Regions from separate parts of the Sellimonas catena genome, predicted to be linked through region 2. Evidence: predicted binding sites of a transcription regulator. Region 2 holds the regulator's gene; each other region holds the start of a gene.
The links. Region 2 encodes Rex, which represses fermentation and respiration genes when NADH is low (regulators of the CRP and FNR family bind a similar motif). Its sites were predicted from a motif close to ATTGTTAANTANTTAACAAT; they were not measured.
Positions count from the first base shown of each region.

Region 1: the regulator Rex is predicted to act here: its motif matches at 3,431-3,450, upstream of Selli1_RS02785 (glycerol dehydrogenase).
Region 3: the regulator Rex is predicted to act here: its motif matches at 4,441-4,460, upstream of adhE (bifunctional acetaldehyde-CoA/alcohol dehydrogenase).
Region 4: the regulator Rex is predicted to act here: its motif matches at 5,187-5,206, upstream of Selli1_RS03455 (ATP synthase subunit B family protein).

Region 1 is NZ_BSBO01000004.1:14,884-22,258, forward strand. Features, by position in the region: gene Selli1_RS02750 (hypothetical protein) at 146-625, opposite strand; gene Selli1_RS02755 (hypothetical protein) at 603-758, opposite strand; gene Selli1_RS02760 (RelA/SpoT-related domain-containing protein) at 862-1,767, shown strand; gene Selli1_RS02765 (hypothetical protein) at 1,781-2,008, shown strand; gene Selli1_RS02770 (hypothetical protein) at 2,001-2,534, shown strand; partial or broken gene Selli1_RS18455 (RNHCP domain-containing protein) at 2,913-3,071, shown strand; gene Selli1_RS18460 (RNHCP domain-containing protein) at 3,073-3,327, shown strand; gene Selli1_RS02785 (glycerol dehydrogenase) at 3,482-4,585, shown strand; gene Selli1_RS02790 (HD domain-containing protein) at 4,724-5,638, opposite strand; gene Selli1_RS02795 (anti-sigma-I factor RsgI family protein) at 5,733-6,485, opposite strand; gene Selli1_RS02800 (RNA polymerase sigma factor) at 6,469-6,951, opposite strand; gene Selli1_RS02805 (hypothetical protein) at 6,958-7,263, opposite strand; gene Selli1_RS02810 (flavodoxin domain-containing protein) at 7,327-7,375, opposite strand, start outside.
Region 2 is NZ_BSBO01000007.1:28,144-35,518, forward strand. Features, by position in the region: gene Selli1_RS04610 (hydroxymethylglutaryl-CoA lyase-like TIM-barrel protein) at 1-1,242, shown strand, start outside; gene Selli1_RS04615 (GntR family transcriptional regulator) at 1,261-1,908, shown strand; gene Selli1_RS04620 (NADP-dependent isocitrate dehydrogenase) at 1,934-3,133, shown strand; gene abc-f (ribosomal protection-like ABC-F family protein) at 3,215-5,134, opposite strand; gene Selli1_RS04630 (redox-sensing transcriptional repressor Rex) at 5,281-5,931, shown strand; gene Selli1_RS04635 (NAD(P)H-hydrate dehydratase) at 6,028-7,375, shown strand, end outside.
Region 3 is NZ_BSBO01000014.1:21,782-29,156, reverse strand. Features, by position in the region: gene map (type I methionyl aminopeptidase) at 1-234, shown strand, start outside; gene Selli1_RS07895 (KOW domain-containing RNA-binding protein) at 235-483, shown strand; gene infA (translation initiation factor IF-1) at 509-727, shown strand; gene rpmJ (50S ribosomal protein L36) at 843-956, shown strand; gene rpsM (30S ribosomal protein S13) at 1,231-1,599, shown strand; gene rpsK (30S ribosomal protein S11) at 1,632-2,027, shown strand; gene rpsD (30S ribosomal protein S4) at 2,044-2,637, shown strand; gene Selli1_RS07865 (DNA-directed RNA polymerase subunit alpha) at 2,677-3,636, shown strand; gene Selli1_RS07860 (bL17 family ribosomal protein) at 3,742-4,269, shown strand; gene adhE (bifunctional acetaldehyde-CoA/alcohol dehydrogenase) at 4,521-7,133, shown strand; gene Selli1_RS07850 (phosphotransferase family protein) at 7,326-7,375, shown strand, end outside.
Region 4 is NZ_BSBO01000005.1:22,865-30,239, forward strand. Features, by position in the region: gene Selli1_RS03425 (V-type ATP synthase subunit A) at 1-120, opposite strand, end outside; gene Selli1_RS03430 (V-type ATP synthase subunit F) at 141-461, opposite strand; gene Selli1_RS03435 (V0D/AC39 family V-type ATPase subunit) at 454-1,425, opposite strand; gene Selli1_RS03440 (V-type ATP synthase subunit E) at 1,460-2,053, opposite strand; gene Selli1_RS03445 (V-type ATP synthase subunit K) at 2,092-2,577, opposite strand; gene Selli1_RS03450 (V-type ATP synthase subunit I) at 2,577-4,598, opposite strand; gene Selli1_RS03455 (ATP synthase subunit B family protein) at 4,630-4,938, opposite strand; gene Selli1_RS03460 (tRNA (cytidine(34)-2'-O)-methyltransferase) at 5,383-5,880, opposite strand; gene Selli1_RS03465 (aminotransferase class I/II-fold pyridoxal phosphate-dependent enzyme) at 5,922-7,097, opposite strand; gene Selli1_RS03470 (Lrp/AsnC family transcriptional regulator) at 7,097-7,375, opposite strand, start outside.

The DNA of each region.
Region 1 (7,375 bases), on a different contig from region 2:
GTAAAATTTCTGTTGTTTCAGATAAAATGCTTAATAGAATTGTTGCTTAGATGATATTACCTTGTATCCAAATGATAGTTATGATGTGCAGGCCGAAGCCTTGTTGCTTATCGGCCCGCAAAGATCAGTTATTTTTCAACCAAAGTTATGCAATTTCAGAAAGTCTGGATTTTGTTTTTTCAAGTTCACTTTCAAGGCGATTAACCCGAAGCTTAAGAATTTCTTTTTCATTATCAATTTTAACCGCCTCATCCAACTTTCTGCTCAAGTCGAGATGTCCTTCCGCAATAATCTGGATATTCCTGTTCGTCTCATTTTCCAAAGTCAGTTGAACATCTTTAACTATTTTCTCTACACCGGCTACACTTCTTTTGATGTCATTCAGCTCCTGGTTTATTCCGCCGACTTCACTTCTGACATCATTCAGCTCCTGGTTTACTCCGCCGACTTCACTTCTGACATCATTCAGTTCCTGCTTCACTCCATTTACTTCGCCTTTGACACCATCCAGTTCCTTTCTAACGCCGCCAAGTTCTTCTTCAACACATTTGAGCCTATATTCGATTGGATGAAATGTTTTTTCTATAATTCCACTGATTTGTTCAAAATCTTTTGGTTCTAACATATCTCTTTTCCTCCTCTCTCCCTGCCCATTTTGCTTTTGTTCTCTTATCATGCCATGCCCTTTCCGCATTGTCAAGTGCTCCGGCTGCTTTTCCACAAGGCATGTTTTTCACACACATTTTTTCAACATCCATCCCTTCATTCCGTCCCCGGACGTTGATAATCCGGTTCGAAAATGCTATGATAGGGAGGTACCCTGCCAGCAGGGAATTGAACGGAATCAAAGGATATGATCTTATGTTAAAAAAAGAGTTTCTGGAACGTTTTTCGATCAGCGAAGATGAATTTCGCGAGGCGGGACTTGATTGGGATGATCTGTGCTATATTGCAAAAGACTATGCCAGGAAGCTTCCTGAGCTTCAGCGTATCCGGGACGAATTTCTACAGGAATTTATTAAAAATAAGGATCAGAGAACGGGACTTCATTCTTACCGTACCCGTGTCAAGACGCCGTGGCACCTTGTGGAAAAGATTATCCGGAAGCGCTGCGAAAATTATCTGAAATACCGTACGCTCACAAAAGAGAATTACATGAAGTTTGTCACTGACACGATCGGGTTCCGCGGACTAATCCTGTACCGCGAAGACTGGGTGATCTTCCATAAATATCTGATCCAGCATTTTGAAAACAATCCGGATCTTTATATCCACAACTGTATTTCTGATTATCACGCTGACAAAGACCGGTATATGGCCGAACCGCCAAAAGTGCACATGCGTCTGGGAGATTTCAGTGATATTTATTCCGACTGGATCTCCAGCGACAATATCTTCGACCGGAAGCATTACCGCTCTGTCCACTATATTTTGAAGTATCAGGGTGTATACATGGAAGTGCAGATCCGTACTCTTTTCGAGGAGGGATGGGGAGAGATCGACCATCACATTCTCTATCCTTATAAGAAGAGCGACCCGATGCTCACGGAATTTTCCGAGCTTTTAAACCGGCTCTCCGGAATGGGTGATGAAATGGCCTCTTTCTTTAAAAGGCTCTGTGATGTTTCAAGCGAAAATTTCAAGCCGAAGCAGACGATTGTCAACCCAAGGCTGGACTATGAAAAGCCAAAAGAAAAGCTGAACGAAGTTGATCTGAGTTCGATACAGACAGTACAGGATGCCATTGACAGCATCGCAAAAGAATAAAGGAGGGATTCCCATGAATCAGAGACCACTGCCGGGCATTCCCGAGGCGATCAGCCAGTCTGCCGACCGCATGATGGAGCGTATCCAAAGCGGAAAGATCCGCAAACACCTGCTTGGAAGTACCTCTCACGTCCGTTACAGCACCATTGAGGATATCGAGTTGAATTCCTACTGCGATTTTGTAAAATCCAAGCTGTTTTTTGATATTATAAAACTGGAAGGAGCAGATCATCATGAATGATATCGAGACCATCTATACACAGTACGAAGATATCGTGGCCGAATTTTCCGAACAGGTCATCAAGAACCGTTACTCTTCGCTTTATAAAGAATGTATTGTATTTCTGGAAAGCCTTGGCATCCACGACAGCGTCCGGATCGATGAAACCATTCTGACCCATGCAGTCATGGATTATTTTACGGATATTTCACGCATGAAGGAATTTCACCATATGAGGCACATCAGTGAGCGGAAGGTGCTTGCCTATGAAACCTACTGGCTTCTTCGCCGGAAACCTTTTCAGGTAATGAAGACCGACGGCGAAGAGGAGTTCTGGGCTTTCCTCAACGAAAAATTCGCGTTTACACGGATCGCTTCTTTCCTGACACGCGACCAGAAATCCGTGATTCTGGATGAAGCATCCAAAAAAGCATTCCTCAACTTTCTGGATACCCTTTACTATTTTCTAAAATACAGAGACTATGATCCGAAAATGCTGGAGCTCGTCATTATGGGCTTTCAGGCAGGGCAGCTGATCCATTCATAGGGGCTGTCACTGCCTGAAAACGGCGTTTTTTCTTTACAATTCCACTTCCATATGATATGATAAAAAAAATCTTAAAGCAGAAGGGAGAGAAGTGGATGTCGGCGAATCGTAAATAACAGGGCAATAAATTTTGTTTTCATCTGAAAGATGATGAGTTTTTTATTGTACTCTTTTTTACGATTGAAATCGGATCGCACTTCTCAGAAGAAAAGTGTTTTTTGCGCTGTCAGAAAGAGCATGTCCGCATACCGGAGATGCCTGGCGGCCGCATATCGGTACATGAGATAACTCATCTTTCAGGAGTTATCTTTTTTTATTGCCCTGCACAGACAATTGGAAATCAACGAAAATGTATTTGTGTAAGGGAGATAACTGACAATGAACCGTGAAAACAAAAAGAAAAAATACGAAAAAGGATACTACAAAACTCACCCATGCAAGGACAGCTTCACCTGTAAGGTGTGCGGACGCCCTGTCGTTTCAGCAGGCGCAGGAACGGACCACCGCAACCACTGCCCGAACTGCCTGTCCAGCCTGCATGTGGACATCGAACCGGGAGACAGGGAATCTGACTGCGGAGGCATCATGGACCCGCAAGAACGGCGAATGGGCCATCATCCACCGCTGCCGCCGATGCGGAAAGCTTTCATCCAACCGGATTGCCGCCGATGACAATCCAATGAAACTCATGTCCATCGCCATGAAGCCATTGTGTCTGCCGCCCTTCCCGCTGGAAAGGATTGAAGAACTGACACTCCTCATGGGTGGAGACGGAACGCTGTCCCGCAAATAGTTTTAATGTGTATAAGTTTTCATTTTTGCACAAATTATTCGTAATTATGCATATTTTTTTCAGAATAATTCATCTTGCTTTTCACATCAGATATTTTATACTGATAGTCAAAGAAATAACAAAGTAAACGCAAGGCGAAAGGGAGGTCTTACATATGCTTAGACTTAGAATGATGCGTGCACCTCAAAAATATGTACAGGGAAAGGATTCTCTGCTGCAATTCCACAAGGAAATGACCAGTCTTGGTGATAAGTGGCTGTTTATCTGCTCCAGAAGCGGATATAAGATGGCTCACGACAAGATCGAAAAAAGTTTTGAAGGGACATCCGACGTCCGCCAGTACGAAATCTTCGGCGGAGTTTCAAGTACAGGGGAGATCGAAAAAATGCGGGAAATCGTCAGAGAAAACCATCTGAATGTCGTCGTCGGTGTGGGCGGCGGTTCCGCAATTGACACAGCAAAAGCGACAGCACACTACGAAAAGCTTCCTGTCGTTATTGTACCAACCGTTGTAGCGACAGACGCTCCATGCACCGGTCTTTCTGTTATCTACAATGATGATGAAACATTCAACAGTTATCTGTTCTATCCAAAGAACCCGGAAGCCGTCATTGTAGACAGTGCCATCATCGCTAATGCGCCGGTCAGATTCCTGGTTGCCGGCATGGGCGATGCCCTCGGAACTTATTTTGAAGCACGCGCATGCGAGCGCACAGACGCTCCGAGCCTGGAATCCGGCGGAATTACCCAGTCAGCCATGGCTCTCTGCCGGCTCTGTTATGACACACTGAAAGAATACGGTGCTTCTGCAAAAAAGGCATGCGAATGCCATGTGGTAACTCCGGCACTGGAAGCCATTATCGAAGCCAATGTTTACCTCTCCGGTGTCGGTGCCGACAACGGAGGGCTTGCCGTTGCCCACTCTTTCTATAACGGTCTTACCGCACTTGGCGGCCACAGCGCTCCGCATGGAAACTGCGTTGCTTTTGGCACCCTCGTACAGCTTGTTCTGGAACGGGCATCTAAAGAAGAATTCAAGGAAGTGCAGAATTTCTGTATGGAAGTCGGCCTTCCTGTTACACTGGAAGAAATCGGTATCACCAAAGACGAAGAGATCCGCATTATCGCCGAGAAATCCTGTGTAGAAGGTGAATCCATCCACAACATGGTAGCGGATGTCACTCCGGATCAGCTCTACGCAGCTATCGTTGCAGCGGACGCTCTTGGAAAAGAGGCACTTGCGGAAAAGGAAAAATAAGTTCGTATCCGACCTTTAAACAGCCGTCCGGCAAGAATGATACCTCTAGATATTCCCATATTACAAAGCGGCAGGCGTGGTTCATATGAATCGCGCCTGCCGCTGTATTATGCCCATTAAAAGAAACATTCATCATCGTTACAAATTCTCTTCCGCCAGCGTTTTTAGTTCCTCTGCAATCTCATGATTGCCCGTCTTTTCAGCCAACGGAAGAAAAATTTCCATGGTTTCAGCTGCCCGTTTTTTTCTTTGTTCCTCATCGATCCATTCAATCGTCTTCATATTATGAAGACGCTCGGCGAGCCGGAGCAAGGTGACCTGTTCCAAAATATCTGTCTCCATATCCGCTTCTTCCGCTGCTTTTGCTTCAATCAGATCAGCTGTTTTCTCCGGAAGATATTTCCTTAATTCTTTCATTGTGGCTTCTGTCTTTTTCAATGCATCGCAAAATAATCCTGCGAGAATGGTTTCAGGCTCCGCCTCCATATCCGCAAGTAAAAGCGCAGTGTGGAGCGGGTGTGTAATATATTCATCGCCGGAATACCGCTTCATTCCTTGATAAATCTGGCATGCGTAGAGATAGATCTGCTCCAGATTTCTCACATCTTCTTCCGGATTCAATGTCAGAACCATCTCTTTTAATTTTTCAAACAGCATTTGTTTTTCAGCATGTTCCTCTGGTCTTCCAGTCATTCCCTCGTTCACATTTTTTCCTCCTAACTGTTTCATACTCATAACCATGGCTCGCAGTAAGGCCGGGCAGTAACCAAACTCTTTTTTGAATGCTTTCGTAAATCCATTGTGAGATTCCCAGCCATATTTTACAGCTGTATCCACAATCTTCGCTCCATTCCGTATATCCCCGGACGCCCTTCGGAGTTTTTCACTTTTTACATATTCCATCACTGAGACTCCAGTCTCCTGCCGGAAGATTCTTGAAAAATGATATTCTGAATATCCAACCGTCCCAGCGATCTTTGCCACTGTCAGCACTTCATCAATATGCTTTTCGATATACTCCTTACTTTTCCGAATAATGGTTCCTGCTTCCATATACCTCACTCCTATTGTTTCTTCCACGTGGTACATTTAGTATAGGACGCACCAAATAAAATTGCTGTTCCAAATCTGCTGTTTTTTATATTCACTATTCATTTTTATGTCCATGATGGTGATGTTTTCCCTGTCCGCTTCCTCCGGTTCCGGTACTTGTCTGTGTGTCACCATCCGCTTCCAGTTCCCGGATCCTCTCATAAAGTTCTCTCATGGTCATATTGGCCGCTTCCTCCGTCGTTATGTCGGGATCCAGCTCCTTCAATTCCAGATATGCTCTGTATTTGCCATATCCAAGTCCTGCTTCTTCCGCTTCTTGCGCTTCGCTTTCTGTCGCATGGCAGCAGTCGATATTGTGCTGTGTCTGTTCCAGTTCTTCCACAAATGCCATCATATCCTGACTCTGCTTGTTTTCTCCTATAACAACCACAGATAAAATTTCATTCTGATTCAAAAGTGCCACAATCTGCTCATTTTGTAGAATTTCATCCACCGCCTCATCATAATCCATAAATCGGAGGTTTAATTCCCCGGCCAGTCTTTCCCCGTCTTCATTTTTCCCTTCCAGAGAAAGCACTCTACCAAAGCGGTTGACTTCCATTTCCAGCGAAGGATTCACTTCGATCTGAATCGCCGCTGTCGGGAGGAAAAAGCTCCAGTAGCCCCCTGCAATCAGAAAAATCACCAGACATGCCGCCACCGGGATCCAGGTACGGTAGGAGCGAATTCTCTTTTTCTTGTATCCATCTGTTTTTTCTCTAAGAAACTGTTTTGTGCGTTCTTTCATCTCTTCGTCTGCGTGAATCTGACCAAACGCTTCTTTTATTCTCTTATCCGTACTCCTCACCTCCAAGCTTTTCCTTTAACAGTGCCCGCGCACGTGTCAGCATCGTGTAAACCGTATTGGTTTTCTTCCCGAGAATTTTCCCGATTTCTTCCGCTGTATATCCCTCATAATAATGCAGATAGACCGCATCTTTATATTTTCCCGGAAGAGACAGCACTGCCTCCAGCACTTCTCTGTGGTCCTGACGGTTCGGAGCCGGCATCTCCAGGAGTGAATCCAGCGAGACCGTCCTGCTCCTGAAAAAGCTTCTGCGCAGATCCTTGCAGGCATTTACTGTCACCCGGATCAGCCAGGCTTTTTCATGTTCTTCATTTTCAAACGGCATGGAACGAAGGACATATTTCAGAAAAACCGTCTGAAATATGTCCTCGGTATCAGCACTATTCTGCAGGTGGATCAGGCAGATTCTTCTGACCATATCCGAATACCTTTCAATCGCCCTGTTTACCTCTCGTTCACTTTGCATACATGTTTACCTGTTTCGTCCTCCCCTGCATCCACTGTTCTGGTGGTGCATATGGTGTCCTTCTGCATTATTGCAGGTTTTATTCTGATAATTGTCACAGACACCATCATGATCGGAATCTGTATAACAGGTTCCCGTTCCTGCACAGTCACCTGTATTGTTATGATGGTTCGGACATACCGAGCTGTTTACACAGATCCCATTGTTCCAGCCGGCTGAAGTCTCCTGTCTGTTTCCGGCCTTTACAGCCCCGGATGCAGCCACCGATACTCCGATTACTGCCGCCAGAATTCCTGCTACAATTTTCTTCATCTCAATCCCTCCTTTGTCTTTCATCTCTAATACGATTCAAAGGAGTGTTTCCATTCATTTTTTTCAAATTTTTTTCAAATCTTTTAAAATCGGTTCCAGATAACTTCGGTCT
Region 2 (7,375 bases):
CGAATCGTACCGCATTCAATGCCGGACGAGATCTGGATTACGGATACAACATTCCGTGACGGGCAGCAGTCCAGAGCGCCGTATACGACAGAGCAGATTGTGACGATTTATGACTACCTGCACCGTCTGGGCGGTCCAAAGGGAAAGATCCGTCAGAGTGAGTTTTTCCTTTACAGTAAAAAAGACAGGGATGCTGTTTACCAGTGTCTGGAGAAAGGATATGAGTTTCCGGAAGTTACAAGCTGGATCCGGGCAAATAAGAAGGACTTTGAGCTGGTAAAAGAGATCGGACTGAAAGAGACAGGGATTCTTGTAAGCTGTTCCGATTATCACATTTTCTATAAACTCAAGATGACAAGGCGGGAGGCGCTTAACCATTATCTTTCGATTATCCGTCAGTGTCTGGAAATCGGGATCAGCCCGAGATGCCATCTGGAGGATATTACAAGATCAGACATTTACGGTTTCGTGATTCCGTTTTGTCTGGAACTGATGAATCTGATGGAAGAATATCAGATTCCGATTAAAATCCGTGTCTGTGACACGATGGGATACGGAGTCAACTATCCGGGAGCGGTGATTCCGCGGTCTATTCCGGGTATCATCTACGGATTGATGATCCATGCCGGAGTACCGAGTGAACTCATCGAGTTCCACGGTCACAATGACTTTTACAAGGCAGTCAGCAATGCAACGACCGCATGGCTTTATGGAGCAAGCGGCGTAAACTGTTCTCTCTTTGGAATCGGAGAACGTACAGGAAATACACCACTGGAAGCAATGGTATTTGAATATGCGCAGCTTCGGGGAACACTGGACGGCATGGAGACGACTGTCATCACAGAGCTTGCCGAGTACTATGAAAAGGAGATCGGCTACCATATTCCGGAGCACACGCCGTTTGTGGGAAAGAACTTTAATGTGACAAGGGCCGGAATCCATGCGGACGGACTTCTGAAAAACGAAGAGATCTACAATATTTTTGACACCGGAAAGTTTCTGAACCGGCCGGCCGTAGTATCAGTGTCCAACACATCCGGCATCGCAGGAATTGCCCACTGGATCAATACCTACTACAAGCTTCCGGAGGACAGAAAAGTCGGAAAAGACTCCGAGCTGGTTGTGGCAGTGAAGGAATGGGTGGATAAGCAGTATGACGACGGACGTGTAACTGTGATGACGGACGAAGAAATGGTTCAGAAGATCACGGAAATCTGCCGTGAGAAGTCAATCATTCTTTAATAGAAGGAAGTAACAGTCATGGAAGAATATCAAGATTATTCTTTGAGCGGAAAGGTGTTTCGGACACTGAGTGAACAGATCCTTTCCGGGAAATATCAAAAAGGAGACGAACTCCGGGAAGTGACCGTGGGAAAAGAGCTGGGAGTCAGCAGGACTCCGGTCAGAGAAGCCTTCAGGAAGCTGGAACTGGAAGGACTGGTGACCAGTATTCCAAACAAAGGCACGTATGTCAACGGCATTTCCAGGGAGGACGTTCAGGATATCTATATGATCCGGTCCAGGCTGGAAGGGCTTGCGGCCCGGCTTGCGACAAGACGGATTACGAAGGAGCAGATTGACGAGATGGAAGAGATGATTCTTCTCTCCGAATTTTATCTGAAAAAGGGGATGACCGAACAGCTTTCCACTCTGGACGGAAAGTTCCACTTTATCCTTTATGAAGCCTGCGGAAGCAGGATGTTGAAAAATGTACTGACGGATTTCCACCGCTATGTCCAGATGGCGAGGAGGATGTCCGTTAAAGTGGAAAACCGTGCGGAAAAATCCATCAGGGAACATTCGGAGATCCTCTCGGCAATCCGGGACAAGGATGAAGACAGGGCGGAGAAACTGATGGAAGAGCATATCCGCCATGTTGTTCAGAATTTACATCTGGAAGAAATCTAAGAAAGAAAAAGAAAGGGATGGTATGATGGCAAAGATACAGATGCAGACACCAATCGTTGAGATGGATGGAGACGAGATGACAAGAATTCTCTGGAAGATGATCAAGGATCATCTGCTCCTGCCTTTTATTGATCTGAATACGGAGTATTACGATCTTGGGCTGGAACACCGTAATGAGACTGATGACCAGGTGACGATTGACAGTGCGCTTGCAACGAAAAAGTATAAAGTGGCCGTAAAATGTGCGACCATCACCCCAAATGCAGCGCGGATGGAAGAATATGATTTGAAAGAGATGTGGAAGAGCCCGAACGGGACGATCCGTGCGATTCTGGATGGAACCGTATTCCGTGCACCGATTGTCGTAAAAGGAATTGAGCCGTGCGTCAGAAACTGGAAAAAACCGATCACCATTGCAAGACATGCTTACGGGGATGTGTATAAAGGAACGGAAATGAAAATCCCTGGAAAAGGAAAGGCAGAGCTTGTCTACACCGCTGAGGACGGAAGCGAGACAAGAGAACTGATCCATGAGTTTGACGGACCCGGCATCATTCAGGGAATGCACAATATCAACAAGTCCATCGAAAGTTTTGCAAGGAGCTGTTTCCACTATGCACTGGACACGAAACAGGATCTCTGGTTTGCAACGAAAGATACGATTTCAAAGAAATACGACCATACATTCAAGGATATCTTTCAGGAGATCTTTGACGCGGAATTTAAAGAGCAGTTTGAACAGGCGGGAATTACGTATTTCTACACACTGATTGACGACGCGGTGGCACGTGTAATGAAATCAGAAGGCGGATATATCTGGGCATGCAAAAACTATGACGGAGATGTTATGAGTGATATGATTTCCTCCGCATTCGGCTCCCTTGCCATGATGACGTCCGTTCTTGTCTCACCGGATGGATACTATGAGTACGAGGCAGCTCATGGAACAGTTCAGAGACATTATTATAAACACCTGAAAGGGGAGGAGACATCCACCAACTCCGTGGCAACGATCTTTGCATGGAGCGGGGCTCTCAGAAAGCGCGGAGAACTGGATGGAAACAAGGAGCTTCAGGAGTTTGCGGACCGGCTTGAAAAAGCGACTATCGATACCATCGAAGCGGGCGAAATGACAAAAGACCTGGCGCTGATAACGACTTTGAAAGATCCGGTTGTATTAAACAGCGAAGACTTTATCAAAGCCATCGCAAAACGGCTTGCATAAAAAGAAGTCAAAATCAAAGAGAGCATAGAAAAAGAGGCAGACCCGTGTTATAAACGGGCTTCGGCCTCTTTTCTGCTGCTCTTATTCCGCGAGAGATTCCCACTGTTCATAGAGAGTCTCAAGCTCTGCTGTGATGTTGTCCTTTTCTTTTGCCAGCTCCTGGCACCGGACGGAATTGGAATATACATCTTCGTGGGTCATCAGTTCATCGATCTCACCGCACCGGGTTTCCAGAGTCTCAATCCGCTCTTCGGTCCGCTTCAGATCGTTCTGGCGTTTCCTCTCCTTCGCCTGCGCTTCCTTCTGAGCCTTCCAGTCCAGCTTTCCGGCCGAAGCCTGAGTGTCTGTGGAAGACGGCGTATCTGCTGCGGCAGGAGCAGCGTAAACAGCGGTAAGTTCTTCTTTCTTTTCAAGATAATAATCATAATTTCCGATGTAGTTGACAAATTTCTGATTGACCAGTTCCAGAATTCTCGTGGCAGTTTCGTTGATAAAATACCGGTCATGGGAAACATAAAGTACCGTGCCGGTGTAATCATTCAATGCGTGCTCCAGGATTTCTTTGGATGCAACATCAAGATGGTTGGTCGGCTCGTCGAGAATGAGGAAATTGGCCTCGGAAAGCATCAATTTTGCAAGAGAGACACGTCCACGTTCCCCGCCGCTCAAGTCTCCGATCAGCTTGTAGACATCATCCCCGGTGAAGAGAAAGGCTGCAAGCATATTCCGGATCTGGGTATTCGTAAGGGACGGATAATCGTCCGAGATCTCATCAAAAACCGTTTTGTCCATGTGAAGGACATGGTGTTCCTGGTCGTAGTAACCGATAGTGACATTGGAGCCAAGGGTGAAAGTTCCGGAATCCGCAGGAATGACTTCATTCAGGATTTTCAGAAGTGTCGTCTTTCCGGTACCATTGTCCCCGATAATCGCAACGTGTTCTCCACGTTTGATTTCAAAGCTGATGTCTTCAAAGAGCGTCTGATTCGGGAAAGCTTTGCTGAGGTGATCAACACGGAGCACATCATTTCCGCTGACAACAGAAGGCTCCAGCTTTAAATGCATATCTGAAGCAAGCTCAACCGGCTTTTCAATCCGCTCAATCTTTGCAAGCATCTTTTCCCGGCTCTCGGCCCGTTTGATGGATTTTTCCCGGTTGAAGGAACGAAGTTTTTCAATGACCGCTTCCTGATGCTTGATTTCCTGCTGCTGGTTAAGGTATTCTTTCAGCCTTGCATCCCGGAGCATCTGTTTTTTCTTCGCAAACTCCTGATAGTTACCAAGATACATAGTGAGCGTGCCGGCTTCGATTTCAATGATCTTTGTAACGACCCTGTTCAAAAAATACCGGTCGTGGGAGACAATCAGGACCGCTCCGGGGTAGTTCAGAAGATAGGTCTCAAGCCATGCAATCGAATGCAGATCAAGATGATTGGTCGGCTCATCCAGAAGCAGAATATCCGGTTTGGTAAGCAGAAGTTTTCCCAGAGAAACACGGGTTCGCTGCCCTCCGGAAAGGGAAGCGACCGGCTTTTCAAAATCTTCTTCTGTAAATCCCAGTCCCTTCAGGACTCCGGTGATTTCACTTTGATAGGCATAGCCGTTTTCCCGTTCAAACCGGGAAGTCAGATTGTGATAAGCGGCAAGCCTGTCCTCCAGATGAGATCCGGATAAAGTCTGAAGCTCCGCCTCAATTTTGCGGATCTGGCTTTCCATATCGATCAGATACTGTTTGGAAGTCTGCATTTCCTCATAGACTGTACGTGTGCTGTCCGTCATGGGATGCTGGGAAAGATACCCGAGCTGTTTCCCTTTTGCGAGAATAATATCCCCGGAATCTGCCGGAATCTCTCCGGTAATCATTTTCAAAATGGTAGATTTTCCGGCACCGTTTAAACCTGTCAGAGCCGCTTTCTCGTGATCCTCTATATGAAAAGAGCCATGTCTTACAATGACCTGGTCCCCAAACGATTTTTCCAGATTGTGACATGCAAGTATCATAGTATCCTCCTCTGATAAAACAAAAGTACCGTATTCATTATAACGGAATTTGTACAAAATACAACATAAAATCCCATAATAAGTTTGACTTTATTTCAAGTATTACATATAATAAAAGTATTGAAAAGAACAGGAAGGTGCTAAAAGTGGAAGGAAGAGGAATTTCTCAGGCAGTTATCAGAAGACTGCCTCGATACTACAGATACTTGGGAGAATTACTGGAAGACGGTGTAGAGCGCATTTCCTCCAACGACTTGAGCAAACGCATGAAAGTCACTGCTTCCCAGATCCGCCAGGATTTGAATAATTTCGGCGGTTTTGGTCAGCAGGGGTATGGATATAATGTGAAATATTTGCACTCGGAGATTGGAAAGATCCTGGGGCTGGACAGAGAACATAATATGATTATTATCGGAGCCGGAAACCTTGGACAGGCGCTGGCAAACTATACCGCTTTTGAGCGCAGCGGATTTATGCTGAAGGGTCTGTTTGATGTCAACCCGACTTTGGCAGGTGTTACGGTCCGCGGAATCGAGATCCGTATGATGGACGAGCTGAAAAGTTTCATCAGGAATAATGACATTGAAATTGCGATTCTGACGATACCGAAGACGAAGGCGGTGGCAGTAGCCAATATGCTCGTGGAAAACGGTATCCGTGCAATCTGGAATTTTGCGCATACGGATCTGAATCTTCCGGATAATGTTGTTGTGGAAAACGTACATCTTTCCGAGAGTCTGATGCGGCTCTCCTACAATGTACTCCGCTATGAGGAAAAACATCAGAAGAAAAAATAAGAGAAAAGAAGGACGTGAGAGATTCGTACAACAGATGCGGGACTCCGCGTCTTTTTTCTGTATCCCGGAATGAAAGCGGGGAAAGGAGCGGTAAAGATGAAATATATCATTGATGGCAGGACAATGAAAGCAGCGGATGCATACACGATTGGGACGATCGGGATTCCGTCTCTTGTCCTGATGGAACGGGCGGCTCTGAAAGTGGTAGAGGCAGCCGAAAGGGAGAGGCTTAACCTGTCGAAAAGCCTGATTGTGTGCGGAAGCGGAAACAACGGGGGCGACGGGTTTGCAGTGGGAAGACTGCTTCTGGAAAAAGGGTACGGCGTGACCGTCGTACTGGTTGGGAATCCGGACCATTGTACCGAAGAGACAAAGACACAGATTCAGATTTTCAAGGCGGTCGGAGGAACTGTCAGGCGGGAGATCCCGGAGGAGAGCTACACCGCTGTATTTGATGCTGTATTTGGTATCGGACTGAGCAGGCCGGTCGAAGGGCGCTACGCGGGGATTCTGGAGCAGATGAACAGACTGGACGCAGCGAAAATAGCGGTGGATATTCCGTCCGGAATTGATGCGGGGAACGGAGAGATTCTGGGGACGGCATTTCGCGCGGATCTGACGGTGACATTTGCATACCAGAAGGCAGGGATGGTTCTGTATCCGGGAGCTTTCTGCGCCGGAAAGGTCTGTGTGGAAGATATCGGAATTTATCTGCGCGGCGGCGTGGAAGGAACACGGTATCTGACTTATGAAAGAAAGGACGTAGGAAGGCTCTGTCCGCAGCGAAAAGACGATGCACATAAAGGAACTTACGGAAAAGTGCTGATGATTACCGGAAGCCAGGGCATGGCAGGCGCCGCGATTCTTTCCGCGAAGGCGGCATACCGGATGGGAAGCGGACTGGTACGTATACTGACGCCGGAATCCAACCGGGAAGTACTTCAGGCAACCCTGCCGGAAGCAGTCATAACGCCTTACGGAGAGGATCTGGAAAACCAGCTGGAGGAACTTCTGAACTGGGCGGATGTGATCTGCGCCGGATGTGGACTGGGGACGGATATACAGGCCGGTATGATAATAGAACATCTGCTCGTGTATCTGGGCACGCACAGAAAATACTGCGTGATGGATGCGGATGGCCTGAATCTAATTTCCGGAATGGAAGAAGAAAGAAGAAACACATATCTAAAAGCAGCGGGAAGCAGCCTGATCTTTACGCCTCACATCAGGGAATTCGCGCGTCTTCTTGGGAAAACGACGGAAGAAACGAAAAAAAACAGGATTGGACTTGCGCAAGAGTATGCCAAAACCTATAATATAATACTAACAGCAAAAGATGCCAGAACAGTTGTGGCAGGAGAAGGCAGGATTCCATATCTGAATACATCCGGGAACGGTGCGATGGCAAAAGCAGGTTCCGGGGATGTACTTGCAGGTATGATTA
Region 3 (7,375 bases), on a different contig from region 2:
ATTCCAAACTTCGCAATGCCGCGCAGAGGACTGAGGCTGAAGGCAGGAATGACCCTTGCGGTTGAACCGATGATTAATCTTGGGACAGCGGATGTCAAATGGATGAGGGATGGCTGGACTGTGGTGACAAAAGACAGGAAACCTTCCGCACACTATGAAAATACCATTCTGATTACAGAGGGAGAACCGAAAATTTTGACATTGTCGGAGGAAGAGGGCAAAGAGGAGACTTAGATGTTAAGTTATGAACCGGGAATGCTTGTGAGATCACTTGCAGGGCATGACAAAGGAAAGCTTTATATTATAATAGAAGAAAGAGATCAGATGCTTCTGCTTTCGGACGGGAAGATCCGGACTATGGAGAGGCCGAAAGCAAAAAAAGTCATGCATGTCCAGCTGATCAAAGAAAAGCTGGAAGAGAAGGAAATGACGGATATTTCCATCCGTTCATTCATAAAAAAATATCAGAAAGAACACATGTAAAAGGGATTCAAAAAGGAGGAACAGCATGTCAAAGGCTGACGTAATCGAAATTGAAGGAACTGTTGTTGAGAAACTGCCAAACGCAATGTTCCAGGTAGAACTGGAAAACGGACACCAGGTGCTTGCACACATCAGTGGAAAGCTCCGCATGAATTTTATCAAAATCTTACCGGGTGACAAAGTAACTCTGGAGCTTTCACCGTATGATTTATCTAAAGGAAGAATTATCTGGAGAGATAAATAAAAAAAGTATTGACTTTTGAAGAGAGAAAAACTATAATATTAGATGCCGTTCGTGGGCGAAGTCCGCACAAACGGCAGCAACAGTAGGTTTACAAGGTATGAAAGGAGGATTTGACATGAAGGTTAGATCATCAGTAAAACCGATTTGCGAAAAATGCAAAGTTATCAAGAGAAAAGGCAGTATCAGAATTATCTGCGAAAATCCGAAGCACAAACAGCGTCAGGGCTAATCAGGCTGACAAAGCAGTGATTTGGAACATGAATTAGGCGGCTGATAGTGTGACACGCCAGGCGGTGTGTAGCGCTATTTTAAATATACAAGGCACCGCAGGATGGGCCATTGTATATTGCTTCTAATACCGGCAGTCATGAACCCAAAGGTTGCCGGAAAGGGCATATTTAACATACCGGATATGCCTGGGCACATCAGTATTCCGTCAAATACGGTATGCCCCAGTTAAAGACAATATGAAACAAAACATGTAAAAATGGAGGAAAACAAGTATGGCTCGTATTGCAGGTGTTGACTTACCAAGAGACAAACGTGTAGAAATCGGTCTGACTTACATCTACGGAATCGGAAGAGTAAGTTCCAACCGTATCTTAACAGAAGCAGGAGTAAATCCTGACACAAGATGCAGAGATCTGACAGACGAAGAAGTTAAGAGAATCAGCTCTGTTATCGATGAAACTCAGGTTGTTGAAGGTGATCTTAGAAGAGAGATCGCTATGAACATCAAGAGATTACAGGAAATCGGATGCTACAGAGGAATCCGTCATAGAAAAGGACTTCCGGTTCGTGGACAGAAGACAAAGACAAATGCCAGAACAAGAAAAGGTCCGAAGAGAACAGTAGCAAATAAGAAGAAATAGTACACAATATTCAAGAAAGTAGGTTAGTTTAAATGGCAAAGAAAGTTGCAAAGAAAGTAACAAAAAAACGTGTCAAGAAAAACGTTGAACATGGACAGGCACATATTCAGTCATCTTTCAATAACACAATCGTTACTCTGACAGATGCACAGGGAAATGCTTTATCATGGGCAAGTGCCGGCGGTCTGGGATTTAGAGGTTCAAGGAAATCTACTCCATATGCAGCACAGATGGCAGCTGAGACAGCAGCTAAGGCAGCATTAGTACATGGTCTGAAATCAGTAGACGTTATGGTAAAGGGACCAGGTTCAGGAAGAGAAGCAGCAATCCGTGCGCTTCAGGCATGCGGAATTGATGTAACAAGCATCAAAGATGTAACTCCGGTACCACACAATGGTTGCCGCCCACCAAAACGTAGAAGAGTCTAATTAGGAGGAAAAGAGCATGGCAGTAAATAGAGTTCCGGTTCTGAAAAGATGCCGTTCCCTCGGAATGGATCCGATTTATTTAGGAATTGATAAAAAGTCCAAAAGACAGTTAAAAAGATCTAATAGAAAAATGAGCGAGTATGCACTTCAGTTACGTGAAAAGCAGAAAGCAAAATTCATCTACGGCGTATTAGAAAAACCGTTCCGTAACTACTACAAGAGAGCAAAACAGATGAACGGTATGACAGGTACAAACCTGATGATCCTTCTTGAAACACGTCTTGACAACATCATCTTCCGTATGGGATTTGCCAGAACAAGACGCGAAGCAAGACAGATCGTTGATCACAAGCACGTACTCGTAAACGGCAAGCAGGTGAATATTCCGTCCTACCTTGTAAAGGCCGGTGATGTAATCGAAATCAAAGAGAAATGCAAAGGTTCTCAGAGATATAAAGATATCCTTGAGGTAACAGCAGGACGTCTTGTACCGGCATGGTTAGATGTAGATGCAGAAAGCTTAAAAGGAACAGTAAAGGAACTTCCGACACGCGATGAGATCGATGTACCGGTTGATGAAATGCTGATCGTCGAATTATATTCTAAATAATAACCCGTAAAACGTGCTGATAGCAGGAGGGAACTTATAGTGTTTGATTTTAATAAACCGAATATCGAAATCACAGAAATGTCAGAAGATAAAAGATACGGCAGATTTGTTGTGGAGCCGCTGGAAAGAGGCTACGGAACAACACTCGGAAACAGTCTGAGAAGAATTATGCTGTCCTCTCTGCCTGGAGCTGCAATTAGCCAGGTAAAGATCGATGGTGTACTTCATGAATTCAGTTCCATTCCGGGAGTGAAGGAAGACGTTACTGAGATTATCATGAATCTGAAGACATTGGCGATTAAAAACACTTCAGAAACAGACGAACCAAAAACAGCTTATATCGAATTTGAAGGAGAAGGCGTTGTAACAGGCGCTGATATTCAGGTGGATTCTGATATTGAAATCATGAATCCGGATGTTGTCATTGCTACACTGAACGGTGGAGCAGACAGCAAGCTTTACATGGAGCTGACCATCACAAAAGGAAGAGGTTATGTAAGCTCGGATAAGAACAAGAAGGAAGATCTTCCGATCGGCGTGATCCCGATTGATTCTATCTACACTCCTGTAGAGCGTGTAAATCTGACTGTACAGAATACTCGTGTCGGACAGATTACAGACTACGATAAGCTGACGCTGGATGTATATACAAACGGTACCCTGCTTCCGGATGAGGCAGTCAGCCTTGCGGCAAAAGTGTTAAACGAACATCTGAAGCTCTTTATTGATCTCTCCGAAGTGGCTCAGGCTGCTGAAGTGATGATCGAAAAAGAAGATGATGAGAAAGAAAAAGTTCTTGAGATGAGTATCGATGAGCTGGAACTTTCTGTTCGTTCTTACAACTGCCTGAAGAGAGCTGGAATCAATACCGTGGAAGAGCTGACAAACAGAACTCCTGAGGATATGATGAAAGTACGTAATCTGGGACGTAAGTCTTTAGAAGAAGTGTTAGCAAAATTGAAAGAACTCGGCCTCGAACTCAGCCAGGGAGAGGAATAGAGAATAAGATAATTTCCTGCCGGTAAGCCCGATGTGCGCGGCAGGGCATTTGACTAGTAAGCCCGAAGATGCATAATCAGATGTAAATAATGGAGGAAAAGAACAATGGCAAAGTATAGAAAGCTTGGAAGAAGAAGTGATTTAAGAAAGGCTCTGTTAAGAAATCAGGTTACAGCTCTTTTAAATCATGGAAGAATCAGAACAACAGAAGCGAAAGCGAAAGAAATCCGCAAAATCGCTGAAGGTCTGATTGCAATGGCTGTAAAAGAAAAAGATAACTTCGAAGAAGTAACTGTAACAGCAAAAGTTGCACGTAAAGATGCTGACGGAAAGCGCGTGAAAGAAGTTGTAGACGGAAAGAAAGTAACCGTTTACGATGAAGTTGAGAAGAAGATCAAAAAAGATCTTCCATCCAGACTGCATGCACGCCGCCAGATGCTGAAAGTTCTCGTTCCGGTTAAAGAAGTTGTAGACGGAAAGAAGAAAGCTCCGAAGGAAGTAGATCTTGTTGAAAAATTATTCACAGAGATCGCTCCGAAATACGAAGGACGTAACGGTGGTTACACAAGAATCGTAAAGATCGGACAGCGTAAAGGTGACGCTGCGATGGAAGTATTCATCGAGTTAGTTTAATATTGAGAACATAAACGGTTTTCCTTTTATGGAAAGCCGTTTTTTATGTTTTAGAAATGAGTTTACAGTCATAAAGTAATCGGAAAAATGACGAAGACAATCATAAAATCAGGCATTCGTTTATGCAAAAAGTAGAAAGAGTTTTCTTCGTTAAAAAATTATCAAAAATGAATTGACAAATAATTAACGATGAACTATACTAAGCACAGTGAAACGATAAAAACGTTTTAGAGTTTAGGAGGAAGATAAGCATGGCGACAAAGAAAAAAGAAGCACCAGCAATTATTGACAATGTGGAAGCTCTTATTGAAAAAATCAAAGCAATGAAAGAAGCTCAGAAGGTATTTGCTACTTTTACACAGGAACAGGTCGATAAGATCTTTTTTGAAGCAGCAATGGCAGCTAACAAGGCTCGTATCCCGCTGGCAAAGATGGCAGTGGAAGAAACCGGAATGGGCGTTGTCGAAGATAAGATTATTAAAAATCACTATGCGGCTGAATATATTTACAATGCATATAAAAATACAAAGACATGCGGTGTGATCGAAGAAGACACGGCATACGGAATCAAAAAGATTGCAGAGCCAATCGGTCTGATTGCCGCTGTTATTCCTACGACAAACCCGACATCTACAGCAATCTTCAAGACACTGATTGCGTTAAAGACAAGAAATGCAATCATTATCAGCCCGCATCCACGTGCAAAAGCATGTACGATTGCGGCAGCCAAAGTTGTGCTTGACGCAGCTGTCAAAGCAGGTGCTCCGGAAGGCATTATCGGATGGATCGATGTTCCGTCTCTGGAACTGACAAATGAAGTCATGAGAGATGCTGATATTATCCTCGCTACAGGCGGCCCTGGAATGGTAAAAGCTGCATACTCCTCCGGAAAACCGGCACTTGGAGTAGGTGCAGGAAATACACCGGCAATTATTGATGAGACAGCAGACATCAAACTTGCTGTAAACTCCATCATTCATTCTAAAACGTTTGATAACGGTATGATCTGTGCTTCTGAACAGTCCGTAACTGTTCTGGAGAGTGTATACGAAGAAGTAAAGAAAGAATTCGCTTATCGCGGATGCTACTTCTTAAAGAAGGATGAGATCGAAAAAGTAAGAAAAACGATCATTATCAACGGTGCCCTGAATGCGAAGATCGTAGGACAGAGCGCATTCACAATTGCAAAACTTGCAGGAGTAGACGTTCCTGAAAATACAAAGATCCTGATCGGTGAAGTAGAATCCGTAGATATCTCTGAAGAATTTGCTCATGAGAAACTTTCTCCGGTACTTGCAATGTATAAAGCGAAGACATTTGACGAGGCTATCGCAAAGGCAGAGCAGCTTGTTGCAGACGGTGGATATGGACATACTTCTTCCCTGTACATCAATACAGCAGAGAAAGAAAAAATGGCTAAACATGCTGCAGCAATGAAGACCTGCCGTATCCTGATCAACACACCTTCTTCCCAGGGTGGTATCGGTGATTTATACAACTTCAAACTTGCTCCATCTCTGACACTTGGATGTGGATCCTGGGGAGGCAACTCCGTATCCGAAAACGTAGGAGTGAAACATCTGATCAACATTAAGACAGTTGCCGAGAGGAGAGAGAATATGCTTTGGTTCAGAACACCTGAAAAAGTTTACTTTAAAAAAGGATGTATGCCGGTGGCTCTCGACGAGCTCGGAACAGAGATGCACAAGAAGAAAGCATTTATCGTTACTGATACATTCTTATACAAAAATGGTTATGTAAAACCGATCGAAGAGAAACTCGATGAGATGGGAATTCAGCATACATGCTTCTACGAAGTGGCACCTGACCCGACTTTACAGTGCGCACTCAAAGGTACAGACCAGATGAGAGCATTCGAGCCGGATACAATTATCGCACTCGGCGGCGGATCCGCAATGGACGCAGCAAAGATCATGTGGGTAATGTATGAACATCCGGAAGCAAACTTTGAAGACATGGCTATGGACTTCATGGATATCCGGAAGAGAGTTTACAAATTCCCTAAGATGGGAGAGAAAGCTTACTTTGTAGCAATCCCGACTTCTTCAGGTACAGGTTCCGAGGTGACACCGTTCGCGATCATCACAGACGCTGACACAGGTGTAAAATGGCCTCTGGCTGACTACGAATTACTTCCAAACATGGCGATCGTTGATGTTGACAACATGATGACACAGCCGAAAGGACTGACAAGTGCATCCGGTATCGACGTTATGACACATGCGATCGAGGCATATGTATCCATCATGGCTACAGAATATACAGACGGTCTTGCATTAAAGGCAATCAAGACAGTATTTGATTACCTTCCGGCAGCTTACGAAAAGGGAGCAGCAGACCCGATTGCGAGAGAGAAGATGGCAAACGCTTCCTGTATGGCAGGTATGGCATTCGCCAACGCATTCCTTGGACTGAACCACTCCATGGCTCACAAACTTGGTGCGTTCCACCACATTCCGCACGGTGTGGCAAATGCGCTGCTTCTGACAAACGTAATCCGCTACAATGCTGCAGAAGTACCGGTTAAGATGGGAACATTCTCACAGTACCAGTATCCGCACGCTCAGGCAAGATATGCTGAGGCGGCAAGATTTGCAGGAATCTGCGGCAAAGATGATGCAGAGACAGTAGAATTATTCTGTGAAAAACTGGAAGAATTAAAGAAAGCAATCGGAATTCCGAAAACGATCAAAGAATGGGGCATCAAGGAAGAAGACTTCCTCGCTACACTGGACGAAATGGTAGAACAGGCATTCAATGACCAGTGTACAGGAGCAAACCCGAGATACCCGCTGATGAGCGAAATCAAAGAGCTTTACCTGAAATCCTACTACGGCAACTAAATGATATTCGTACTTCATATGCAAGGTGTGGCAGGAATTGCGCACCTTGCATATTTTGTAAAAAAATCGTATAAAATGTGCAGTCAATATATAAAATAACGAAAAGTTTGTTAAAAAATTTACCAATATAAGAATGTTATGGTATAATAAGGATAAATCGAAGATCAGTTTTGACAGACAGGAGGTAATCTTATGAAACTGGAAAATGTAATCGTAGAACGCCCATACAAAAAAGTATACCG
Region 4 (7,375 bases), on a different contig from region 2:
GATGATCTCTCCGATTAATCGCTGATCACTTACACGAACCACGTCAAACATGTTGGCGTCACGCATTCCTTCAGCGATAACCAGCGGCCCTGCCACTTTCTTTATCGTTCCCTTACTCATTTCGACAATCACCTGCTTTCCTAATTACCACCAAACAGAATATCGGAGCCTACGGCCTGCTCTACAGACTTCTTTACCCCTTCGATTCCGGCGCCCGTGTTTCCGCTGATTCCAGGAATCTGGATCACAGTCGGCACAATTGCGTCCTTATATCTGTCTATTTCGTGTTTCAAGACAGCTGCCAGAGCTTCGGTCACATAGATGATACCTGTCTTTGCCTCCGCCAGCTGTACAAATGTCTTCTTTGCCTCCTCCGGGCTGTTTACGGGACAGATGTCAAGACCCAGGGCCGCAAAACCGTAAATGCTGTCATAATCGCCTAATACTGCTATCTTATACATACATCTCCCTTACCCTTTCCCGGATGGATTCTTCCGGAAGTTCATTTTGCTTTCCGGTCAGTATGATCCTCACCGTTTTTATTTCATTTTCCCGCGCAAGCACATACGCAACAACCGGTCCGATTGTAAACGGGTTGTATAACTGCGGGCGGATCGTTTCGATAATCCGGTTGTCGCACCAGCATTCAAAAGCGGAAGCCGACTCTCTCAGTGCCTGCGCTCCTCCTTTATATGCTGTGCCTTCCAGATATTCTGCAATTGTATCTACTCCGCCAAGCGCTGCCCTGCAGAGCGCATCGACATCCAGACTTCCGCACTCTGCCATCGCATTTTTCATAAATTCCAGACTTTTTGCGGTTTTCTGTGAACGTACCGCGATTTTAATATCCGCCACCGCGACAGTGGACTCGGCATATTCCCGGATAATGTCATCCTCTGCGTTTTTCCCTGCCTGATAGACGGCCTCAAGAGCCGCCCTGTCAATCATGATGTCACAAAGCTGTCCATCCTGCGTATGCAGAAGTGTCTCATACGCTTCTCTGGCAGCCCCCGCCATGTAATCGGGCAGCTTTTCGAATTCTTTGTTTTTTACACTGTCCAGTATCTCTCTGGCAGGAATTCTCGTCCCGCTGATGAAAATACCCGGAATCTCTGTTCCGGAAGCTACCATTTTAATCGCAGCCTTCAGATTGTGAAAAAGATCCGGGTAAGACAGTACGTCAAACACGGACATATTATCGATCATACCGCCGACTTCCGCCCAGGTCTTTTCCCGTTCACATGTCAATATCGCTTCAGCATCAGATGGTGTGTCCGCATTTCCCCACCCCTTCTCCTGAAGAAGCTGCAGACATTGTTTTTCATCCCTGCACGCAAGGAGCTGTTCAATATCCGCCTGGGAAAACAGCGATACTTCCATTGACCTGATCCGCGCAACCGCATAGGTGTATTGATTTTTTGCCATTGGTTAAATCCTCCTTCTCGCGGAATTGCGCTGTCTAAAAAAATAATAATCTATTAACCTTATCCTGCAGCTCATCCTTTCTGGAATCAAAAAGCGCCCTGAAAGAGCAGTTTTCCTCAACTCCTCCATATACAAGGACAAAACCGCCTTCCATCCGTCTTGTCTCACCGGAAACAGTAAGACTGCCGCCCTTTTCTTTTGCTGCCCGGGCGATTTCCGCCCGAAATCCTTCCGGCATCCTTCCAAGGTCTTTTTCGGAAAACAGTATCTCTCCTTCCTTCGGAAGCGCAAATTTTCTAATCATTTTTGCAATCACTTCAAAATAGGCTTCTGTCTCCATCGAGCAGAATTTCTGATATGCCTTTTCGATTGTATCGGAAATAATCTCCTGCTTCGCCAAAAGAAGGGCTGTTCGCCTCTTCTGCTCATCGGCCAGGCGGTGGCGGCTCTCATATCCTGCAAGTTCTTTTTCAGATTTTTCTTCAATCTCCGTCTTCAGGATCTCCGCCTCTTTTTCTGCTTCCGAAAGGATCGCTTCAGCACGTGATGCGGCGTCCGCTTCTTTCTGTGATGCTGCGGCATCCGCTTCTTCCAGAATCTGGCTGATCATTTTATCTAATCCAGTCATTCTTAAGCTCTCCTTTACTTTTAGATTTTGTCCTGATACTATACCTGAATTGCTGTAACAGCAAGGAAGGAAATCAAAAGTGAAAGGATCGCGTAAGTCTCAACCATTGCCGGGAACAGCATGGCTTTACCGAACTGCTCCGGTTTCTTTGCCACAATTCCGATTGCAGCCACTGCAGTTCTTCCCTGATGTTTTGCGGAAACAAGTCCTACGAGCGCAACCGGCAGGCAGGCAATCAGTATCAGCAGCCCTGTTCTCACATCAAGATCTGCCGGACTTCCTCCGAGAAGACCGATCTTGGAAAGTGTAATGAACGCAACAAGCAGACCGTAAATTCCCTGTGTACCAGGCAGAAGCTGAATAATCAGAACCTTTGCGAACTTTGACGGATCTTCCGTCACAACTCCGGACGCTGCCTGTCCGGCAATACCTACTCCATACGCAGAACCCATACCTGCTAAAATAACTGCCAGCGCAGCACCTAATAACGCATAAACAAGCCCTAAATTTTCAAAAATACTCATTACAATTCTTCCTCCTTCATAATATCCATATATTTTGTGTCTGAATGAAACGGTGCAAATGCTCTTCCGCCGCCGTCATAAAACTTCCCGAAGAACTCTACGAACTGCAGCCTGTTTGTATGCACATACGCACCCAGAAGATTAATCCCAAGATTTAACGTATGACCTACGATAAAAATTAAAATAAATCCGATAATTCCGATAATGCCGTTTCCAAGCATGCCCGCCATCTGGTTTACAACAGAAGCAATAACTCCCGTGGCAAGTCCCAGTGCCAGCAGACGGGAATAGGATAAAACATCACTGAGCCACCCTGTAATGTTGTACAGATCATAGGCTCCAAGTGCCAGCCGAAGCGCAGGATTCTTTCTTCCGCGCCCGGACATCAGTACGATTCCTGCCGCTCCGGCAATGGCAAGTACTTTTGCAAGCAGATTCACCGGCTCCGGCAGTACAATATGCGCCTGTGCAATGGATGCAAAAATACTGCTTGGAAGCAACATCAGAATCAGTCCGACAAGCAGGCAGTACCACAAAACCACATCACAGAAAAAGTCCATGTAGCGCTTGTCCCTCAGACACATGTATCCTTTGATTCCAAGACCTGTAAACAGATGAATCAACCCAAACAACATGGAGAATACAAGCAGTTTCATCGGATCATTCAGCGGCATGAACCATACCGCCGGTACCGTCACTGTTACTCCAAAAAACTTTTCAGATACAATATCTACAATATTTCCAAAATATCCTCCAAACAGAACGCCCCATACGATTGTAGAAATTCCACAGTACATAAACATTCTGAGTGATTTCGCCATACTTTCGGACATTCTTGGAAACTTCTTTAAAAGAACCGCACAGGCTACGAACACAATCAGCCCATACGCAGCGTCGGAAAGCATCATTCCAAACAGAAACACATAAAACACAAACATAATTCTGGTCGGATCCACTTCTCCCTTTCCCGGAAGTCCAAATGCCTCGAGAACACCTTCCACCGAAGCTGCCGCCTTTCCGTTTTCCAGCTGTACAGGCGCCTCTTCATCCTCTGCAAGCTCCTCAATCTCTACAGAGAGCGTAAATTGACGCTCCAGTCTCTGAGCCAGCTTTTTCGCATTCTTGGCTGCCACATATCCGCTGACAAGAAATGTCTTCTGTGTCTGCGGAATCTTTGCAAGAGCTTCATATCTCTGTGCTCTTGTCCTGCAATAATCCGAAAGCATCTTCAGGTTCTCTCTGAGATCCGCCATCGATCTGATCTCTTCCTGGATCCCCGCAATATTACTCCGGACCTTCTCCATTTTCTTTTCGATTTCTTCCAGCTCCTGTGCCGGAATCTTCTCCCAGGACTGTGCCGGTCTGGAAAAGCCGGAAGCTCTGAGTGCTTCTTCCAGTCTGTCGGCTTCGGTTCTCAGACATACCGCCGTCAGGCAGGTCTGATCTTTGTCTGCAGAAATAATCTCGACATCTACCGTAGACAGATCAGGTGCCGTCTGTGCAATTCTGGTCAGGATCTCCTCCTGCGTCATAACACTTCCGATACTGCCGATAAAAATTCTGGTCTTTTTAGTCCCCTCACAGTTCATCGGAATATCCAGTGCCAGCCACGGTGTGAGCGCTTCCTTCTGTGTCTGCAGTTTCACGATCTCGGCTTTGTTTTCCGCCTCCTTTTTCTTTAAAGAAAGAATTTTCCCGGCAGACTCAAGAATCGCTTCTCTCTCTTTGACAGCAGCCAAAAAGCTGTCTCTTGCCACCAGTTTCTTCCCCTCCAGGGAGGCAAAAATCGAAGTTTTTTCCGGAGCATATTCCTGCAGTACATCTAGCGCCTGATCCAGCATCAGAGCCTGCTTCTCAGATCTCTGTTTCTCTTCAGCTGTATCCGGTCTGTCCAGTCCGTCCGCCGTCACTTTGGAAGTCTCGATCTCCAGTACTCCCAGTTCCTGAAGTTCTTCCAGTATTGCCTTCCGGTCTTTTTTCAACGCGCAGATACTGATTCGCTGCATCTGCAATACTGACATATGGAAACTCCTCCTTTCTTGTTGCAAAGCGTCATGACAGCTCTCTGAGAATCATCTCCACTGCCTGCGCTTCCCTTTGATCTGCTATTGCCCTTAAGGCATCCACTTCTTTCTGAGTATCCGCATCGAAAGCCCCTTCTTCTTCTTTCAATTTTACTTTCAATGTTTCCATCCTCTTCTCTGCTCTTTCCTGTGCCTCATTGACAACAGCCTCTTTCAATTCACCGGCTTTCTGATTTGCTTTGGCGAGCACCTCAGACGCTTTGTCATCGGCCTGCTTCAAGGTATCAGCTGCTTTCGCTTCCGCCTCCTGTACAGCCTGAATTGTTTTCTGTATCACCTTCTCACCACCTTTGTCTATAAATCTCTGCCCCATATAGATTTATCTTAGCATAAAATATTTTAAACTGCAATTTTTTCAATGTGCAATTCCGATAATGAAAAAGTTCCTTCTCTTCTTATTATAATGCAATTTGCACAAATGAAACGATTCGTAACTTTTTCGGCTGATATTTTACTTATTGATGAATCTTTTGAAACATCCTGTATCTAAATATTTTGTCTATAATAGAAAAAAACTATTTCAAAATTGTTATTTTTTTCTCAAAGAGTACCGTTTTTTTCGTACTTCAGTCTATAAATATGCATTTTCAGAAATTTTATCCTGTTTTGGAGTTCTTTGTGAAAGAGAATCTTCCCTCTGTAACATGATGTGTCATTAGAATTCCGCAAAAGCAGTCTGTATCAGACAGAACCGCCTTTGCGGAAATAAGATATCTTTTGTTTATTCTTTCCAGTCCAGCCTGTGCAGATGTCCTTCCAGGTTCATTCCCGCAAATCCGTTCTGGCGGAGCGCTTCGTACAGAACAATCGCCGCCGAATTGCCAAGATTCAGGGAACGGATATCCCCGATCATGGGAATCCGGATGCAGGTATCCTCATAATCGACAAGGATTTCCTCCGGAATTCCCGCGCTTTCTTTTCCGAACATAATGTAACAGTCCGGCTCATAGCGGACATCCGTGTAAATCTGGTGCGCCTTCGTCGTGGCCATATAGATTTTGGCTCCAGGATTCTGCTCCAGAAAATCCTGAAAATCAATATAAGTCCGGACATCCAGCTGATCCCAGTAGTCCATCCCGGCCCGTTTTAAGTTTTTCTCTGTCAGGCGGAAACCAAGAGGCTCAATCAGATGAAGCCTCGCGCCCGCCGCCACACAGGTGCGCCCTATATTTCCGGTGTTTGCCGGAATTTCCGGCTCATGCAGCACAATATTCAGCATGTGATTCCTCCCCCCGCACACGCTGTCCTGATATGACAGCATCATGCTTTCTTTTGATTTCTAAGCTTTGTAATAAAGTTTTCCAGACGCCCGATCGCAACTTTCAGGTCATCCAGCGAATACGCATAGGAAATACGCAGGAAGCCTTCCCCGCAGTCTCCAAATGCCGTCCCCGGCACGACAGCCACCTTCTCTTCCTCCAGAAAGCGTGTCGCGAATTCTTCCGAGGTCATTCCGAACTCCTGAATGCCCGGGAACATGTAGAACGCTCCCTCCGGCTCAAAGCATTGCAGCCCCATCCGCTGAAACTCATGCAGAAGGTATCGTCTTCTCTGATTATACGCCTTTCTCATCTCCTGGACTTCATCCTCGCAGTTTCTCAGTCCCTCCACAGCCGCATACTGGCTGTTGGTCGGTGCGCACATGATGGCATACTGATGGATCTTTAACATCTGTTCCAGAATCGGAGCCGGTCCGCACGCATATCCAAGCCGCCATCCGGTCATGGCAAATCCTTTGGAGAAACCATTGATCACAATCGTTCTCTCTCTCATTCCAGGAAATGATGCAATAGAAACATGATCCGTTCCATAAGTCAGCTCCGAATAAATCTCATCGGAGATTACAAAGAGATCGTGCTCCACAACTGCTTCTGCAATCGGCTCAAGATCCTCCTTCGTCATGATGGATCCTGTCGGATTGTTTGGAAATGGAAGCACAAGTATCTTCGTCTTATCCGTAATCTTTTCTTCCAGTTCTTCTCTTGTCAGCTTAAATTTATTCTTCTCCTGCAGCGGAATCACCACCGGCACTCCGTCCGCCAGCACTGCGCACGGCAGATAGGAGACATAGCTTGGCTGCGGGATCAGTACCTCATCCCCCGGATTCAGCATGGCACGCATGGCGATGTCGATTCCTTCACTTCCTCCGACCGTCACAACGATCTCGGATGCCGGATCGTAGGAAACCTGAATCTTCCGCTCCAGATATTTTGAAATTTCGTCTTTTAATTCTTTCAGCCCCGCATTGGATGTATAGAATGTCCGTCCTCTTTCCAGAGAGTAGATTCCCTCTTCACGGATTCTCCACGGAGTATCAAAATCCGGCTCACCCACTCCCAGGGAAATCGCGTCTTTCATCTCATTTACAATATCAAAAAACTTCCGGATACCGGACGGCTGTATATTTACAATCTTATCGGATAATGGATTTCTCATTACGGCATCACCAGCATCCTTTCTGCCTTCTTCTGAGGCGCAAGAATCGTTCCGTGGTCCTTATATTTCTTTAAAATGAAATGGGTTGCCGTGGAAAGCACCGGTTCGATCGGGGAAAGTTTCTCTGAAACAAACCGGGATACCTCCTTGAGTGTCTTCCCTTCCAGAATAATCAGAAAATCATATGCTCCTGAAATAAGATAGACCGCTGTAACTTCCGGGAAATTGTAGATCCGCTCCGCAATCCGGTCAAATCCCAGATCTCTCTGCGGTGTCAC